DNA from 3 places in the Virgibacillus salidurans genome. Region 1 is predicted to be linked to each of the others. Evidence: riboswitches for the same ligand, from Rfam matches in the RefSeq annotation. Region 1 holds a riboswitch; each other region holds the start of a gene.
What was found. Region 1 has a riboswitch for S-adenosylmethionine ahead of KFZ58_RS18350 (5-methyltetrahydropteroyltriglutamate--homocysteine S-methyltransferase). Riboswitches for the same ligand answer to the same signal wherever they lie in the genome.
Positions count from the first base shown of each region.

Region 2: another riboswitch for S-adenosylmethionine. It lies ahead of KFZ58_RS17320 (PLP-dependent aspartate aminotransferase family protein); the one in region 1 lies ahead of KFZ58_RS18350 (5-methyltetrahydropteroyltriglutamate--homocysteine S-methyltransferase).
Region 3: another riboswitch for S-adenosylmethionine. It lies ahead of KFZ58_RS14720 (LLM class flavin-dependent oxidoreductase); the one in region 1 lies ahead of KFZ58_RS18350 (5-methyltetrahydropteroyltriglutamate--homocysteine S-methyltransferase).

Region 1 is NZ_CP074373.1:3,680,043-3,684,415, reverse strand. It holds gene KFZ58_RS18370 (helix-turn-helix domain-containing protein) at 1-236, shown strand, start outside; gene KFZ58_RS18365 (hypothetical protein) at 341-688, shown strand; gene KFZ58_RS18360 (pyridoxamine 5'-phosphate oxidase family protein) at 1,119-1,541, shown strand; gene KFZ58_RS18355 (D-glycero-alpha-D-manno-heptose-1,7-bisphosphate 7-phosphatase) at 1,642-2,163, shown strand; SAM riboswitch class I at 2,284-2,389, shown strand; partial or broken gene KFZ58_RS18350 (5-methyltetrahydropteroyltriglutamate--homocysteine S-methyltransferase) at 2,456-3,569, shown strand; gene metA (homoserine O-acetyltransferase MetA) at 3,628-4,373, shown strand, end outside.
Region 2 is NZ_CP074373.1:3,478,751-3,483,123, forward strand. It holds gene rarD (EamA family transporter RarD) at 1-107, shown strand, start outside; gene KFZ58_RS17315 (nuclease-related domain-containing protein) at 785-1,636, opposite strand; SAM riboswitch class I at 1,848-1,964, shown strand; gene KFZ58_RS17320 (PLP-dependent aspartate aminotransferase family protein) at 2,082-3,806, shown strand; gene KFZ58_RS17325 (SGNH/GDSL hydrolase family protein) at 4,092-4,373, shown strand, end outside.
Region 3 is NZ_CP074373.1:2,882,276-2,886,648, reverse strand. It holds gene KFZ58_RS14725 (MDR family MFS transporter) at 1-1,004, shown strand, start outside; SAM riboswitch class I at 1,177-1,274, shown strand; partial or broken gene KFZ58_RS14720 (LLM class flavin-dependent oxidoreductase) at 1,480-2,855, shown strand; gene KFZ58_RS14715 (sodium:solute symporter family protein) at 2,999-4,373, shown strand, end outside.

The sequences.
Region 1 (4,373 bases):
GTAAGAAGCAACCGATCCCCAGTCATGTTAGTAAGATTGCTGAATATTTTGATGTGGACGTGGACTATTTACTAGGTGAAGAGACAAAATCATCAGGGGTAAACCTGCAGCATGCAAAGGATCTGGAGAGTTATAACTTATATGTGGATGATATCAAGTTGACCGATGAGGAAATAGAAGAAGCAATTGCCTATATCAAGGCAAGAAGGCTTATGAAAAATAATATGGCTATATAAGGGGAAGGTGAAAGGGTACTTTGCCCCCTCCCTTCCGTCAATTGATTGATAGATTGGGTGTTTATGTATTATGATAGATACAACAATTTACGGGAGGGTTGCCAATGAATGCGTTAGAGGTATGGAACAAAATACAAAAGCGAGATTACGAGTTTGAGATACATACAGTACCCAGAAATCATCAGGAACCATTATGGTTTGCTGTAATTCCTGCAGACGACACCTTAATTATAAAACCCACCACATTTAAAAAACCAAGTGTGAATATATCGAAAAACAGAAAGATCAGTTTCAAAGAATTCGAGCGTGTCCATGTTTTTTATGATCGTTGGAGCAGCGGGGAACCAGGTGTGAGGAAAGAAGCATCCTATGTATCGAAAAATACAGCATATATTTTTGCATTGATTGAAAGGTTTGAGAAAAAGCATGGGGTCGGTTCTTCTGCTTCTTAAGGAGGCGGGAGAACCTGTCCACATGCTTTTTTAAGGAGGTTAAAAAATTTCAGTTACCGATTTAAAAGCTGCTCAAAAATGGTCTAAAATTCCTAAGGACATCCAGATGCAGCTTCTTAGCAATGTGTTTTGTGTCAACTGCATGGAAACTACTATCGTCGATTATGACATGCATAACGACAAGCATGGAATATTGCTTAAAGGAAAATGCAAAAAATGCGGGGAAGATGTTGCTAGACTTATTGAGGATAATTAAGAAAGGGTAATTTAATTTAGAGGTAATCGCTAACCTTAGGGAGAGCGGTCACCTTTTTTATTTTACAGTAATATACATTCCAAGCCACATCCATTTCTGAAGTCAGGAAAATGTTTATTTTTCAAGAGCAGAAGGAATACTATTTACACCAGCAACAAAAAGGAGTGTATAGTAATGAGTCAAACTGAGATCAAAGCAACCGTTGAAAAAATTCTAAAAAGCAGCTACGTTGGCCCGATGGCAACAGTGAAGAATAATAAGCCCCATACAAGGTACATGACGTTTTTCAATGAAGGATTGAAGCTCTATACGTTAACGAGCAAGGAAACGGATAAGGCGGAGGAAATTGAAGCGAATCCTTTCACGCATATTCTGCTCGGATACGATGGTGAAGGATTTGGTGATGATTATGTGGAATATCAAGGGAAGGTCTCCTTTAATAATTCAGAAGCACTGAAAAAGGAGCTGTGGAATGACACGATGAAAATTTATTTTGATGGCCCAGAGGACCCAGAACTTGTCTTGCTGGAGATTAATCCAACTGCCATCCGGGTTATGAATAAAAAAGGAGAAGCACCAAAGGAATTGGAATTCTAAGGATGAACTGGGACGGCTCTTCTGCTTTTTAGGAAGCAAAAGGGCTGCCCCGTGCTTCCCCGTTGATTTGTGCAAGTAACATATGGAAGAAGGTAATGTCATGAACATCGGCATGTTTCTTGACCGGGATGGTGTAATCAATGAGGTACTCACCAATCGGGTGAAATTCGTAAATAAGCCAAAGGACTTCCATTTGCTAAGTGGTGTAGGCGAAGCTGTAAGGCGGTTCAATGATTTGGGATTTAAGGTTTTCGTTGTAACGAATCAGGGGGGGATCGGGCTTGGCTATATGCAAGAAACTGCTTTAGAGGCAGTACATACAAAGATGAAAAAAGATTTAGCCGCATTTGGTGCAACCATCGATGACATCGCTTATTGCCCCCACAAGCCACATGCGAATTGTGCCTGCCGTAAGCCGAAGCCGCAAATGATTTTGGATTTTGCAGAAAAACATGATATTGATTTAGATCAAAGTTATATGGTAGGGGACCGCGAGCCGGATATTGAAGCAGGGAAGGAAGCGGGTGTTAGGACCATTCTTATTGGAAATAGGAAAGAAACACGAGCAGATGCAGACATGTTTTTTCCAGATCTTATTTCGGTTGCACAGTGGATAGGGTGACACACGTATGCATGCTACCCTTTGTCGTTAGTATTGTGAGGGTTGTCCATGCTTCCTTGCTTTTTATCTATAAAAATGCTACTATCGTTTGTATAGTAATTCAAATAATTCAGGTAACGATTCTTATTAAGAGAGGCTGAGGGACTAAGCCCAGTGACGCTTCAGCAACCTGTTATTATAACAAGGTGCTACTTCTAGCAAGTTGATGAAACTTGGAAGATAAGAAGATGATCGCATGATAGTGCCTCTTCTTAATCGAAGGGGCCTTTTTTGATTAAAGGAGCGGAATACCATGACAACAACAAAATTAGATAGCAAGGCACCATTCAAAGCAGACCATGTGGGTAGTTTTCTAAGACCGGAACGCCTTAAACAGGCAAGAGCCCAGAATGCAAATGGAGAAATTTCCGCCCAGCAGCTTCGTACTATTGAAGATGAAGAAATAAGCAAACTTGTCGAAAAGCAGAAGGAAGCAGGACTTACGTCGATAACCGACGGGGAATTTCGCCGTTCATGGTGGCATTTTGACTTTCTAGAAAATTTGGGTGGTGTGGAAGGATTCGAATCAAACACTGGATTGAAGTTTGATGGCATTGAAACAACTGCCCATGCGATTCGTGTAACAGGCAACGTTGATTTTAATGAAGATCATCCATTCCTAGATCATTTCAAGTTTTTGCGAGGAAAAGTAGGAGAGGATCATGTTGCCAAGCAGACCATTCCAAGCCCTAATATGCTCCTAGTTCGGGCGGAGATTGATAATGAAGTTTATGGTGATATTGAGGATTTGTTGAGGGATTTGACAAATGCCTATAAAAAAGCGATTCAGGCTTTTTATGATGCGGGATGCCGCTATTTACAGCTTGATGACACGTCATGGGCTTCCTTTTTATCGGAAGAGGGGGAACAATCGCTCCGCGCGGAAGGGTATGAGCCTGCCGAACTGCAAAAATTATGCAAACGCGCTATCAATGAATCCATCGCCGATCGTCCAGATGATCTTCTGGTTACCATGCATATTTGCCGGGGCAATTACCGTTCGTTATTTCAGTTCTGGTTCGTATGATAAGGCATCGGAAACGATATTTAATGGTCTGAATGTTGACGGGCTTTTTCTTGAATTTGACGACGGGCGTTCCGGTGGATTCGAACCGCTGAAACATGTGAACAGGGATGATCTGCATGTTGTTCTAGGTTTAGTTACATCCAAATTTGCTGAGCTGGAAAATAAAGCCCTTGTAAAAGAGCGAATTGCTGAAGCGGCTGGATATCTATCCTATGATAACCTATGTCTTAGCCCGCAATGTGGATTTGCTTCAACGGAAGAGGGTAATGATTTAACGGAAGATCAGCAATGGGATAAAATCCGCCATATTGTAGAAATTTCTGAAGAAGTGTGGCAATAAACAGGTGCGAGTTTTAACGTTGTTAATAGAATAAGTATGCAGGAGGGAGAGATGTCAGTTGCCAATAAACATACCGAAAGAATTGCCTGCAACGGAAGTATTAAAACAAGAGAAAATTTTTGTGATGGATGAAGATCGGGCAAGGATGCAAGACATTCGTCCACTTAATATAATCATCTTAAATTTAATGCCGGAAAAGGAAAGGACGGAGTTACAGCTCCTGCGTTTATTGGGGAATACGCCCCTGCAGGTAAATATCACGTTCTTAAGAATGCGGACACATGAATCGAAAACTGTAAGCAAATCCCATTTGGATACGTTCTACACAACCTTTGAAAACATCAAAGATCGCCGGTATGATGGAATGATTGTTACCGGAGCCCCAATTGAGCATCTGCCATTTGAAGATGTAAACTATTGGGGAGAATTAACAGAGATCATGGAATGGACAAAAGAGAATGTGACTTCTGTTTTGAACATTTGCTGGGGTGCCCAGGCCGCATTGTACTATCATTATGGGATTGGTAAATATGAGCTGCCGGAAAAATTATTCGGCGTTTATAATCATCTGGTGTCTGATCCCAAAATAAAGCTGGTTCGTGGATTTGATGAAATTTTCAACGCTCCACATTCCAGGTATACAACCGTTTCGATGGAAGAAATTCAAAATGATCCACGCCTGACCTTACTTTCTTCCTCAAGTGAGGCTGGTGCGTTTATTGTTATTTCCAACGATGAAAAACATATTATGATTACCGGTCATTTTGAATATGATGCTGAAACACTTGCTGAGGAATACACGCG
Region 2 (4,373 bases), 200 kb from region 1:
CCAGCGGGCATGCTGTAGCATTTGTATTTATTTGGTCTGCTTTGTTTATTTATATGAGTTCAAGATATAAGCGGGGTGGTGCTAGGCGGGAGGCTCGTGAAAAATAAGTCATCTGTATGACTGGGGTTGGAAAAGGGGCAGGAATGAGCGTCATAAGAAGTTCATGGCGACAATAAATCAGGAAAAGATGTATTTGACGTCGACATGAACCTTTCATGACTACCGTGAATCCGAAAATGATACCTTTAACGTTGTCATGAGCTGTTCATGGCTACCGTGAATCCGAAAATATCCCCTTTGACGTCGTCATAAACCGTTCATGGCTACCGCGAACCCGAAAATATCCCCTTTGACGTCGTCATAACCCGTTCATGACTACCGCGAACCCGAAAATATCCCCTTTGACGTCGTCATAAACCGTTCATGGCTACCGCGAACCCGAAAATATCCCCTTTGACGTCGTCATAACCCGTTCATGGCTACCGTGAATCCGAAAATATCCCCTTTGACGTCGTCATAACCCGTTCATGGCTACCGCGAACCCGAAAATATCCCCTTTGACGTCGTCATAACCCGTTCATGACTACCGCGAACCCGAAAATATCCCCTTTGACGTCGTCATAACCCGTTCATGGCTACCGCGAACCCGAAAATATCCCCTTTGACGTCGTCATAACCCGTTCATGGCTACCGTAATCCTGAACATGTTCCCTAACGTTAACATGAACCGTTCATGGCTACCTTAAATCTAAGAAAAGGAGCTAAAGCGGTAGCCATAAAAGGTCTAATCGCCGCATTCAGCATAGTAGGAGTATTTTCCATGACCTATACGTATGAAATTTTTGTTCAATACTCTACTAATCGTTTTCTTTGATTTAATTTCGTTACACCAATCATGAATCACTGTAGTTGTTATTTTTTCATTAGGAAATAGCAATTGAAATTGACCTACATTCCTTAATATAGAAGCATCCGTGTCCTCTTCATGGCCACAGCTATCACAAACTATGTATCTATCTTTTACAGATAACAAAAAGGAATTACATGCAAGGCAGGTTATTCCCTTTTTCAGTTCAGCATAGTCATAATTGGGTATACGAGTGAATGGGGATTCATCTTCACTAAGCTTTACTAGCATTTCAGCAATTTTTATATTTTTATTTCCACCTGATGAACTTCTGCTTAATTGTCTTAGGAAACGATTGAGTTGACTGGGTAAAATAATAGGCACGTCTATAGATGCTTGGAATAATGTGAATTCGGGATTGATAAAAATGATGTGTGATTTGACTGGAAGGTTAACACCGTGATGTTGGAGTAATTGTCTGAGTAAGGATTCGCATCGCGTCAGTTGCAAGACGGGATCTTTAATTTCCTTTTTTGATTTTGTGTACCATCTTTCATTTTCAATAAAGAATTCCCCTTCGTAATTTTTCACATCAATAAGATGGATGAAATTTTCATAAATGATCAGTGTATCAATTTGAAAAAAAGTATTATTCCATTCAAGCAATAAATCATGTAATATGATTAGCCTGTCCGACAATCCCTCCAATCGTGCTGCAAATTTTTGTTCACCTTCATATCCCTTCTCAAGGATTACATAGTATTGCTTATCCGTATCTGATAGATGCATGCGCATATCTAAATATCGGAGGAGCTGCAATTCTCTCGATTCGGTAACCGTCATTTTCTACTTCCTCTCATTCTTTTTAAACTAATAGTATGAAAAAACACCCAATTTATCAAGTTTAATTGAATTCAATTAAATAAAAATTTATTCCCCAAAACGGTTGACATTCCATCCAAATTACCGTTATACTGTTCAGTAATTTAGAAAAATTAATCTCTTATCAAGAGTGGCGGAGGGATAGGCCCTTTGATGCCCGGCAACCTGAAGGCAACACAATTTGCCTTTTACGGTGCTAAATCCTACAGATCAACATTGGTCTGGAAGATAAGAGGAGGATCGTTTACATATACGCCCTCTTCTTAGGAAGGGGGTTATTTATTTATCCCCTCTTCCTCCCAGATACGTTAAAAAGCGGCACTACTGCCAAAAATCCAAGGAGGAATTATTCATGTCTAACTTTCAATTTCACAATCCGGAAACAGTATTACTTCACGGGGGCCAAGAACCGGATCCTGCAACTGGGTCAAGGGCTGTGCCAATCTACCAAACAACATCCTATGTATTTCGCGATACGGAACATGCGCAGAATTTATTTGGCCTAGCAGAACCAGGAAACATTTACAGCCGTATTATGAATCCGACTGTCGATGCTTTTGAGACTCGGATGGCACAACTTGAGGATGGAATCGGGGCTGTCGCAACATCATCCGGGATGGCAGCAATTACACTTTCCATTCTTAATATTGCTGGTTCAGGTGATGAGATCATCGCTGACAGTAATTTATATGGTGGAACGTACAATCTTTTTGCAAATACATTGCCTCGTTACGGTATCGATGTAAAATTCGTTGACGGCACGGATCCTGAAGCAATTCGAGGTGCTATTACAGATAAAACAAAGGCTGTCTTCGCTGAAATTATTACAAATCCAAGTCTGAATATATTTGATGTGGAAACGGTTGGCGAAATCGCACATGAAAACAATATTCCTTTAATCATTGACAATACGTTTGCCACGCCATATGGCACAAAACCACTAACATGGGGTGCAGATATTGTCGTCCACTCTGCGACAAAATGGATTGGTGGGCATGGTACAACAATCGGCGGTGTCGTTGTGGATGGTGGCCGATTTGATTGGGGCAACGGACGCTTCCCTGGTTTTACCGAGCCCGACGCAAGCTACAATGGCCTCCGCTATGTTGATCTGGGGCCAGCAGCCTATGCGACAAAATTACGTGTGCAGCTCCTGCGTGATATCGGTGCGTCCCTGAGTCCACAAAGTGCGTTCTTATTCCTTCAGGGGTTGGAGACATTGCATCTGCGTATTGAGCGTCATAATAAAAATGCCGAAGAGGTCGCAGCTTATTTACAAAAACATCCAGCTGTAGAATGGGTTAATTTCCCAGGGCTAGAAGAGCACCCATCCCATCAGCTTGCGAAAAAATATCTTGCTAAGGGATTCGGTTCTGTTATCACGTTTGGTATCAAAGGCGGCCGAGATGCCGGCAGAAAGTTAATTGATAATGTTACACTCTGGTCCCATGTTGCTAATGTCGGTGATGCAAAATCACTCATTATTCATCCAGCATCAACCACACATCAACAATTAAGCGCGGAGGACTTAGAAAAAAGCGGAACAACGGAAGAATTAGTCCGCCTATCGATTGGCATTGAGTCACCGAAAGATATTTTAGTCGATCTAGATCAAGCCATTGCCAAAGCTGTGGATCAGCCGCCACTTTTTGAAGCTACGGAAGAAGATGCTATAAAATGGCTGCTTACTTCCCCATTTGATCGTAAAGATGGAGGGGCTCGTAAAAAAGTAATTGCAACTGTGACTGATTCTGATAACAAACTTGATAAAAGCGGCAAGCAACTGGCAAAACTCGGATTCAGCGTTATCCCTATCAATGGTGAGTCGAAGCTGGAGGACATTCCTGAAGAAGTGGATGCCGTATGGGTGAACAACAAACAGCTACCGCAATCAACCATTGAGCAATTTATCAATAAACAGGGAAAAATATTGTTAGTGGAAGCACCGGATACGAATGATCAAACATTAGAAAATGCACGTGCTGCAGGGATTACCGTGATTACGAATAAAAATCCGTATGAAGAAGCGGTCCGTCTGAGGAATAACCGTAAAGTAGCGGATCCGTTGGAAGTGTAAGTTGTTGTAAATGCTTAGGGTGAGGTTTTTCTCTGGGGTTGATATTTCTGCCCTGAGGTTGATTCTTTCGCCCTGGGCGAAACTTCCTCCCCACAAGAAGTCATCCAATTTAAGTTTAACTTCTCTCTATAAAGGAAAAAGCATTAAAAATCGCCTTCACAGAAGGCGATTTTTTAGTATGATAAGATCAATCCAAAGGTATATTAAAAATACTTTCGAATTTATTTGCGACATGAGACAATATACTAATTCATACGTATAATATAACAGCCGGGTGTGGTAAACATGAAGAAGAAAAATTTTATGATTGCGATTTTTGTTCTTATCATTGGGGCAGGAATTTTTGCATTAATCAATCGACCTACCGCAACTTTAGATAATATAACGCCTCCGCCAGGTGATGAGACAGAAACAACTCAAAACGAGACAAACGAAGAAGCTAATGAAGAACCGCAGGAAGAAGAGGAAGAAACCGAACAAAGTGATGAAACTGATCAGAGGCAGTTTTCAACGACAATTTTCGAGGCGTTTCAGGAAACAGTTGATTTCTTTACCAATCGAGACACA
Region 3 (4,373 bases), 800 kb from region 1:
GAGGTTCGGCGATGGGATTGTTCGGGCTTGTCATCGCATTTGCACCGGCAATTGGTCCGAGTCTAGCAGGCTTTCTTGTTGATCAATTCCCATGGCGCAGTGTTTTTTATGTTGTACTGCCCATTGCGATTATAGACATTATAGCGGCTTACTTCTTACTCAAAAATGTGACGGAACAGAAGAATCCGAGATTGGATATATTATCTGTTATCCTCTCAACCATTGGGTTCGGTGGGCTCCTGTACGGTTTCAGTGTCGCTGGAGACGCTGGATGGCTCAGCTATCAGGTAATCTTATCTATTGTTTTCGGGGCAATTTCTCTCTATTGGTTCATTACAAGACAATTGAAATTGAAAGAGCCGCTCCTCGAATTCAGGGTGTTTAAACATGGCACATTTACGCTAGCGACTGCTCTTGGGATGGTTGTCTTCGCTGCAATGATTGGAACAAATGTTATTTTGCCATTATACATGCAGAATATGGTTGGGTTCTCGGCACTCACATCCGGTCTTGTGTTGTTACCTGGAGCTATTATTATGGGATTTTCAAATCCGATTACCGGATATCTCTTTGATAGATTTGGAGGAAAGTGGCTTGCTCGCGGTGGTCTTTTACTATTATCACTGACCACTTTCGCGTTCACGGATTTATCTGCGGATACAAGCTTCGCATATCTAGCAAGCATGAATGGTATTCGAATGATTTCAATTGCAATGGTGATGATGCCAATGACAACCCTGGCCTTGAATCAGTTGCCTGACCATCTTATACCACATGGGACTGCGGTTAATAACACATTCCGCCAAGTCTCCGGGTCGATCGGTACTGCGGTTCTTGTCACCATCATGACGACAACTGCCATACAAGACGACACAGTGAATGGTATTATTCATGGTGTGAATGTTTCCTTTATCGTAGCGGCAATCACAGCAATCCTTGGATTCATACTTTCGTTTAAACTCAAAGAAGAAGTAAAACCGAGAGATCGTTCAACGGAAAGTTAAAATATTTACTGATATGGAAGATAATCTTAAACTAAGGGGCGCAATTCTGAAGTGAGAATTGTGCTCTTTTTAATTTAAGGCCATATTGTTGAAGAAAGTTTATCTAAATTTCCCACTTGACAGTTTTTCCTGTATCCGTTATGATATGTAGAAATCTTAAAAATTGAATATTTCCTTATCAAGAGTCGGGGGAGGAACTGGTCCTGTGATCCCGCAGCAACCGTTAACACGGTGCTAATTCCAGCAAGCATTTCGCTTGAAAGATGAGACGTGTTTAAATAAATTTTAACCTCTTCCTCATCGGTAGAGGTTTTTTTATTGGAAATTGGTGACAGCTGGATTTCTGCACGCGATACACGTATCTTTTAATCTGAGTAATTATATAAGGAAAGTTTGATTATTTTTAGGAGGTGAACTGTTTTATAACGGAGCACGAGGAGCCAAACTTAAAATCTATTAAAAAAGGAGTATTTACATTATGACAAAACAAATTCATTTGAACGGGTTTATCCAAAATTCACCTTCTCCGCATTCCATGGGGCTGTGGAAACATGAATTGGATCAGGGAACAAATCATAATAGTTTATCTTATTGGACAGAAACAGCTCAAATTTTAGAACGTGGGAAATTTGATGCGTTATTTATTGCCGATGTACTTGGAACATACAGTGTATATGGAAACAGCCATGATGCGGCTGCTCGGCATGCAGTTCAGCTTCCAGCGCATGATCCGTTAATCCCTATTTCGGCAATGGCAGCAGTCACTAAAAATTTGGGCTTTGCGCCGACGATTTCCGCTACATATGCACAACCCTATTCGCTAGCACGGCAGTTATCGACACTTGATCATTTAACCGGGGTAGGATTGCGTGGAATGTGGTGACATCGTATCTGGAAAGCGAAGCAGTTAATCTTGGCCTTAAGACCCGTCTACCCAAGGAACTCCGTTATGACCGTGCAGATGAGTTTCTGAACGTTGTCTATAAATTATGGGAACACAGCTGGGAGAACGATGCGGTTGTTTATGATAAAGAAAACGATACCTATGCAGATCCGGATAAAGTACATTTGATCGACCATGAAGGTGAATTTTTCAATGTTCCAGGCCCGCATTTGGTAGAACCGTCGCCTCAGCGCACCCCGGTACTTTTTCAAGCAGGAGCTTCTCCAAAGGGGAGAGATTTTGCTGCCAAACATGCTGAAGCTGTTTTTACAAAAAATCATTCACTGGAAGCTTTAAAAGCGTATGTTGCAGATATACGGAAGCGAACGGTGGAACAGGGGAGAAGACAGGAGGATGTATTTGTTTCTCAATTGATTCTACCAATTATCGGATCAACTGAAGAAGAGGCTAATATGAAATATGAAGATTTGATCAATCATATTAGCTTTGAGGGTACGGCTTCGCTTTTGTCAGGGCATACTGGGATTGATTTTTCCAAATATGATCCGGATCAGTACATTGAAGATATTGAGACAGAAGCAGTTCAGGGAAATTTGGATTTATATACAAAAGATCCGAATAAAAAGTGGACCTTACGAGAAGCTGTTAAAAATCATGGGCTTGGAAATGGTACCGTTAAATTTATTGGAACTCCGGAACAAATTGCAGATCGCATGGTGGAGTGGTCGAATGAAGGAGATGTGGATGGTTTTACGATTGCCCAAGCTTATTCACCGGGTACCTATCGTGAGTTTGTTGATCATGTAGTTCCTGAATTACAGAAACGTGGTGTCTACCGACAGGAATATGAAGGACAGACGTTAAGAGAAAATATGTTTGAAAAAGGAAGTGCTCACTTGCCGGATAACCATCCTGCGAAAAGGATTGGAACTGTTCAGACAAAATAATAATAAAATGAAGTTCTACCATTCGATAAGAAAATGGAGGAAATTATGTTTACAATTTATTGGATTGCCATCGTCATATGTTGGATTGTGGGATTGATAATATGGAATAAAATCTACCCGAAACAAAAAGGTGGGGGAAGTTGATGCTGGGTGATGATAATAATATATTAATATGGCTGATATTGGGAGCGTTGTTGGGATATTTTCTATTAACGACCTGGCTAGGAAAACGAGGTTCAGCCCATAGTAAGTCGATGAAAGGATTTGCTATCGCAAAAGGAAAGGTGAATCCCTGGATTGTCGGAATCAGTTTCGGGGCAAGCTATGCAAGTGCAAATCTATTTATCGGAGTTCCCGGGTGGGCTTATACCTATGGTGCACCGGTACTTTGGTATTCGCTGGGATGCTTTGGGGTCTCATGGATAGGGTTGCTTCTTTTTGCTAAAACCTTCTGGGAGCAGGGGCAAAAAAAGGAAGGCAGCCTCACCTTGCCGCAATGGCTAGGGATTCGATATCAAAGTAAAGCATTACAGGTAGTTGTTGCCTTACTCATTTTATTCAACATTTATTATATTGTTGCTCAAAATGTTGGCTTAGCAACCATGTTTGAAACAATCATAGGGATCCCGTACATGTGGGGAATTCTTATAGGGGTAACCATAACTGTCGTCTATGTTAGTTTGGGGGGCGCCTTTGCCCAGTTGATCACGGACGGAATACAAGGTACGGTCATGTCGGTCATTTCCGTCCTGTTGTTTATTTCGCTGTTTTGGTCCATCGGAGGGGGATGGAATGTTTTAGGTAACTTGCAAACGCAGATGGGCGCAATCGATGGAAGTATGTTAGGTCTAACTTCAGAGAACGGTCCGTTTCACAGTGTATTTGCTATTTTGAGCATCCAATGGCTGCTGTTTAGTTTTGCTTTGCTTCCCCATCTAATGAATAAAGTGCTGACTGTAGAGAAGAAAGAGGATTTACGTAAGTTTACGCTATCTTCCGGAATAACGTTATTTGTACTATCTACGTTTTCTGTATTTGCTGGTATGGCTGCACGTATTACGGTCCCAAATCTGTCATCTCCAGATAGTGCAGTACCAGCCTATATTATGGAGGTTTTTCCTACTATTCTAGTAGTCTTAATGGTCGTAGGAATTATTTCAGCTATCTTGTCCACGACAGATAGCCTGTATCTCGGCATGACAACAAGCATTGGCAACGATCTTTATAAAGTGCTCGTGGCTCCAATTCTTTACAAAGATAAAAAAATTTCCAAGAGAAAATTAGATCAAAAAGCAGTAAGGGTTTCCCGGATTTCGCTTATCCTAATTGGAGGACTCACGTTATACATGTCTATTGATAGACCGGATTCGTTGGCGTTATTAGCTCAAATCGGCACCTCAGCAATCCTAAGTGGTATCGCGGCGCCTATTACGCTAAGCTACTTTTGGAAAAAAGCGCATCGTACAGGCGCGTTGGCATCCGTTGTGTTGGGGCCGAGCTGTTTCATCTTTTTAACAG